2 regions of the Rossellomorea oryzaecorticis genome follow, and region 2 is predicted to be linked to the other one. Evidence: riboswitches for the same ligand, from Rfam matches in the RefSeq annotation. Region 2 holds a riboswitch; the other holds the start of a gene.

Region 1 (3,155 bases), on a different contig from region 2:
TCGCCGCCAGCTTCAGTGGCAATGAGTACTTGGGCGTGGTTTTGGAACAGCTGACGCATCCAGTCCTTCTTTCCGCCTTTGAAACCGCCCCTGAACGGTACGGAAGAGATCCCGTGCTGCTTCAGAAACCATTGCAGGTACAGTTGTGTCGCCCTGTATTCAGTGAAGATAATGACCTTGTCGTTTATCTGCTGGATCAGTTCCAGCGCTTTCTGGGCTTTTGAATTCACGGTCACGTTTTCCACTTTTTTCATGAGTGTGCCAATCGTATTCTCGAATGCGGCAGTAGGATTTTCTTTTTTCTCGATCATGTTTTTCAGCGTGTAAAAAACGGATTCCCTGCTGCTGCAAGCTTCCCTTTGCAATGTGAGGAGTGAAAATGAACTGGCCGCGGCCCAGTCTTCCTGGCTCCCTTTCAATAAGTTGATACTGTCGTACAGGTCCCGTTCCGGCTGATTGAAATCAATGAGTATCGTTTTGACGTGGCGCTTCGTCCATTCAATTCCTGTATCACTCCTCCTGTTCCGGATCATGACTTTATTGATGAGCTGATTCAAGGAGTCATCATCATGGACAGTCCGGTCTCCTTTTTTATAACGGTCGGTGAATCCGGATTCATTCCCAAGGTGCCCGGGTTTTAACAGTGAAACAAGATGGAAGATTTCTTCTACTTTATTTTGTATCGGTGTGGCTGTAAGAAGTAAGCAAAACTTTTTCTTGAGATTCTGGACAAATTCATAGTTTTTGGTTTTATGATTTTTCAGTTTGTGAGCTTCATCAATGATGACAAGGTCATAGTCCTGTTCATAAACTTTCTCGCGATGCGGGCTCCGTTTTGCGGTATCCATGGAGGAAACCACGATATCGCACTGATCCCAGACATAGCTTTTGCGCTGCGCGACGGCAGGGATGAAGAACTTGCTGTTCAGTTCATATGCCCATTGGGACACCAGTGATGCAGGGACGAGTATCAATACCTTTTTTACAAGTCCTCGAATCATATATTCTTTTAATATCAGACCAGCTTCAATCGTTTTCCCGAGGCCCACCTCATCGGCAAGGATGGCTTTTCCGTTCATTGTTTCCACTACCTGTCTGGCAGCTTCGAGCTGATGGGGGAGCGGAGTCACATTAGCCAAATGTTTTGGTGCCTGAAGGCCCTCAAAGTTCGGGATTGCCAGATGCTGCTCACATTCTATTGCAAGCTTGTAGAGCTCCCAGCTCCCCCAGGGGCCGTCATTATTTATTAACGTATCGAGACCATCGCCCCACTCCTCATTAAATACAACGTCAACATTCATGTGAAAAACATCTCCTTATTTGATAGAAAAATGATTGCCCGGAACTTATGTTTAATGGTAGGATGAGAGTAGATTACCTAATGTTTTGAAAACTATAATAATCCGAACATTCACATCAATAACATTTCTACTGTTTATACTTCTAGTATGACCAAATGTTGCAAGGAATATTGGCGAATGATAGCAAGGGGAGAGACTGTACCATACAGCGCCGAAGGAGCAAACATCAATGTGTGAATCTCTCAGGCAAAAAGACTCTTGCTGGACGCAGCTCTGGAGAGTGTTTCCATTTGGAAGCCACCAAAGGGGAAAGCCGTTTTACCGGTAAACTTTCAGGTGAAAGGACAGAGAAACTCTTTTGAAAAAAGGGGTTTTTCTGTCTTTTTTCATGCGCGGATATTTGGCAGCAGGAAGCGTACAGAAGGAAAAGTTTGATGATATTAAGGGGGAAGTCTAATGGCAGATTTGAAAAAAACACCTTTATATGAAGTGTATAAAGAGTATGGGGGAAAGACGATCGACTTCGGAGGCTGGGCATTACCGGTTCAATTCTCAAGTATCAAAGCAGAGCACGAAGCGGTCAGGACCCGTGCAGGGCTCTTTGATGTGTCGCATATGGGAGAAATCGAAGTGAAGGGCGAAGGGGCTCTCGAATACTTACAGAAAATGATGACCAATGATGTATCCAAAGTCAAAGACGGCGGGGCTCAATATACTGCAATGTGCTATGAAGACGGCGGCACCGTTGATGACCTTCTGATTTATAAAATAAAAGACAATGACTATTTATTGGTGGTCAATGCAGCGAACATCGATAAGGATTTTGAATGGCTGAAACAGCATGAAACAGACGGAGTAGAAATCAATAATATCTCCGAGCATATGGCTCAGCTCGCTTTGCAGGGTCCGCTTGCTGAAGGTGTTTTGCAAAGGTTGACAAATGAACATTCTTTGAGCGAGATCGGGTTCTTTAAATTCCAATCCAACGTCAGCATCAATGGACGTCATGCCCTTGTCTCCCGCACAGGATACACAGGAGAAGACGGTTTTGAAATCTACTGTGATGCAGAGGATGCAGCCGCAATCTGGAAAGATATTTTAAAAGAAGGCGAGAAGGACGGGGTGCTTCCATGCGGACTCGGGGCACGCGATACCCTGCGTTTCGAAGCGAATCTTGCACTTTATGGACAGGAACTCTCAAAAGACATCTCCCCTATCGAAGCGGGGATCGGCTTTGCAGTAAAGGTGAACAAGGAGATTCCTTTCAACGGGCAGGACGCTCTGAAAAAACAAAAAGATGAAGGTGCGTCAAGAAAGATTGTCGGTATTGAAATGATCGAACGCGGCATCCCGCGTCACGGCTACAAAGTATTTTCAGGCGAGGAAGAAATCGGTGAAGTGACAACAGGGACACAGTCTCCTACTTTAAAGAAAAATGTCGGCCTTGCCCTGCTGAAAAAAGAGTTCACCTCCATCGATACAGAAATCCAGGTTGAAATCAGAGGGAAGAAAGTTAACGCAAAAGTGGTTCCGACACCATTTTATAAGAGAACTAAATAATAGGGAGGAATGACGGTCATGAAGCATCGTTATTTACCGATGACAGAGCAAGATCAACGGGAAATGTTAAATAGCATTGAAGTAAACAGCATCGACGATTTATTTGAGGATATTCCTGAGAAGGTCCGCTTCAAAGGTGAGTATAATATCAAGCCTGCCAAGTCAGAAACCGGTCTGGTGAAAGAATTGACTAAAATGGCGGCAAAAAATGCAGATTTGAAAAGTCATGCCTCCTTCCTTGGAGCGGGTGTTTATGATCACTATGCGCCGATCATCGTCGATCACGTATTGTCA
Region 2 (3,155 bases):
GATGATCCATTTTTGGCATCGATTAGGTATGCTATTAAATGCCCCGGTTGTGAACGTTCTGCTTTTGTAGATGATTATTACAAAACTGATGAGAAGTACATTTTTTGTAAGGTGTGCGGTTATTATTACACCAAAACAATAGAAAAATATACCGAAAATTCTATTAAGTACAAGGAAGAGGAACGTGAAGGACACGGTATGTTTGTATTGGAAAATAAAGATGGAAACTGCAAAAAGGTGATGTTGAACGATAGTCTCACTAGTGAGCAATTGGAAGAGTTAAAGGTATCACTTATGGAGAAGAATGTTAACCAGGAGAAAAGCTATTTAATTTCTTTCGAAAACGGAGTATTTACCATCCTATTTGGGAACCCACCGGAACATTTTCATTTATCTTTTGACGAGTATATGGAAAAGATGATTGCGAAGTATGGAGTTCCTGAATATGATTTTATGGTTCCAATTGAGGGATAGATAAAGGTCTTTCAAAATTTTATAGTAGAAGAAATTGAGGAAAGAACGGTTTTCAAATTCTTTTAGTCTAACTATAAAAGTTTGATGATTATTGAGGAGGATTGCTGTGGGATTTGAAGAAGAGTACCAGGCTTTTATGAATGCTCACTCTCAGGAAAGAAAAGGTGAACGGTTGAGGCGTTTACAAGAAGGTCACAATCAGGCTGAAAAGTTGTTTTTGAAGCAAGTTTGGTGGCCTTCGTTTTATCATTTTCGGTATCTTCATCCAGAGTTTGAAATCGATGATTTTAAAGATGGAAAACGGTATTTAGATTTTGCTTATATTCGTCCAGCTATCCGGATTTGTTTTGAGGTCGATGGGTATGGCCCTCACTTAAAGAATATAAGCAGATGGCAATTTTCCGACAGTCTGGAGCGTCAAAACCAGTTGGTAATGGACGGGTGGACTGTCATACGCTTTTCTTATGACCAGGTTAAAGAAAAACCTCGTCGATGCCAGCAGGTCGTTCAGCAAGTGATTGGCCGATGGCTAGGTGATGAGCTGGATCAGACTACTCTATCTTATGCAGAAAAGGAAGTGCTTCGACTAGCGATTCGAAAAGGAAAAGCTATATCCCCTATAGAAGTGGAAAAGTATTTGAAGCGAACTGACAAGACGGTAAAAAAATTGCTTACTCAACTAGTTGATAAAAAGATGTTGATTCCCGAATCTGGGATCAAGAGGATCCGCTCTTATCGCTTGGCGGATCAGGTTAAACACCTACTCTGATAAATAAACGGAAAAATTCCGCCTAATTAGCATATAGAATTGAAAATAGCGTAAATAGACGGAGTAATGCCGTCTATTGACTCAAAAAACGTTAAAATGAGAAATTATATTTGGCATAATCGGAAAAATTCCTCTTAAATACTCCTAAAACGAGATTCTCCTTGTATATAACCGGAGAAACTCCGCTTAATATACATCCGCTGGTTAACTGAATTCCTCCTGTTGACAAACTCCATATCAGCCCTTAAAATAATCAACTATTCGAAGCAAAACGAGTAACCAAACAATTTAATTACTTAGAAAGCTATGATTGCTATGGATCATACTATAGCAGGAGCAGCTTCTGGAGAGACCGCGAGAGTTTTCGCGGCGCCGAAGGGTTCATAATCTCAGGCAAAAGGACAGAAGAGTATCAGATATTTATTTTGACGTGCAGGCCGTTATGGCTGCTGGCATACAAAATGGTATTTGTTATTCTTAGGACCATGAGATTGGAGCGCATCCAGTCTCTTTTTTTATGCTCTAAATATTGCTTTCTGAATGTTTGTAAGGAGGAGTTAAGGTTGGAACAACGAGAATTAAAGAGGGATTTATCAAATCGCCATGTTCAGCTGATTGCGATTGGCGGAACGATCGGGACGGGGTTATTTTTAGGTTCCGGGAAAGCGATACAGCTTGCGGGTCCCTCGATCATCTTTGCTTATTTAATCGTAGGTATTGCCCTGTTTTTTGTGATGAGGGCGCTTGGGGAGCTTCTGTTGTCGAAAGCAGGTTATCAATCGTTGACGGATATTGCGGAAGAGTATCTTGGAGCTTCTGCTGCATTTGTGACGGGATGGACCTATTGGTTTTGCTGGATCATGACGGCAATGGCCGATGTGATCGCTGTTGGGGTGTACGTGAATTATTGGTTCGATATCCCGCAGTGGGTGCCTGCACTCATCTGTGTGGTCATTTTATTAGGGTTCAACCTGCTTACTGTAAAGCTATTCGGGGAAATGGAGTTTTGGTTTGCGTTAATCAAGGTCATCACGATTCTTGTGTTGATCGGTGTCGGCGTTGTGCTGCTGGTGATTGGATTCAAGACGGATGCAGGTACTGTTTCGATGACCAATCTGTGGGAGCATGGAGGACTATTTCCAAATGGAATGTCAGGCTTCCTGCTGTCATTCCAGATGGTCATTTTTGCCTATGTCGGTGTGGAATTAGTTGCAGTATCGGCTGCGGAAACCTCTGATCCGAAAAAGAATATTCCATCGGCCATCAATAAGATTCCTTTAAGGATTTTATTTTTCTACGTTGGCGCGCTGATTGTGCTCTTGTGCATCAATCCGTGGACAGGCCTCAATGCAGCGGAAAGTCCGTTTGTGAAAACATTTAGCTTAATCGGGATTCCCCTGGCGGCAGGAATCATCAATTTCGTGGTGCTGACGTCAGCGGCTTCTGCCTGCAACAGCGGAATGTTCTCTACAAGCAGGATTCTATATAATTTAAGCAACACGAAACAGGGGCCGTCTATTTTTGCCAGACTGAATAAAAACCATGTGCCAAGCAATGGGCTGTTCATCTCCACACTGGTTATTTCCGCGGGAGCACTTTTAAGTAAACTGCTGCCGGAGCAGGCCTTCGGGATCGTGACAACGATAAGTGCCATTTGCTTCATCTGGGTGTGGGGCGTAATTCTGATCTGTCATCTGAAGTATAAGAAAACACGTCGCGATTTACACTTGAAATCAACATTCAAAGCACCATTCACGCCATTTATCAATTACGCTGTGCTGACCATGTTCGCCGTGATCCTGGTGATCATGATGGTTTCTGAGGCAACTCGTCCAGCCTTATTGCTGACACCTATATGGTTCATTCTTTTATTTACCCTATACGGAATGAGGAGAAAAAAGGAAAAACATCA

What was found. A riboswitch is a leader RNA that binds a small molecule or an ion and turns the genes downstream of it on or off. The one in region 2 is predicted to bind glycine.
Region 1: linked by a shared signal. The riboswitch ahead of gcvT (glycine cleavage system aminomethyltransferase GcvT) and the one ahead of ACKA06_RS11710 (amino acid permease) in region 2 are both predicted to bind glycine.

What each region holds. Positions count from the first base shown of each region.
Region 1 covers NZ_JBJOSA010000012.1:33,766-36,920, forward strand. Annotated here, with positions in the region: gene ACKA06_RS14190 (DEAD/DEAH box helicase) at 1-1,301, opposite strand, end outside; glycine riboswitch at 1,479-1,569, shown strand; glycine riboswitch at 1,573-1,651, shown strand; gene gcvT (glycine cleavage system aminomethyltransferase GcvT) at 1,758-2,861, shown strand; gene gcvPA (aminomethyl-transferring glycine dehydrogenase subunit GcvPA) at 2,880-3,155, shown strand, end outside.
Region 2 covers NZ_JBJOSA010000008.1:106,246-109,400, reverse strand. Annotated here, with positions in the region: gene ACKA06_RS11720 (hypothetical protein) at 13-474, shown strand; gene ACKA06_RS11715 (DNA-binding response regulator) at 581-1,243, shown strand; glycine riboswitch at 1,577-1,658, shown strand; gene ACKA06_RS11710 (amino acid permease) at 1,807-3,155, shown strand, end outside.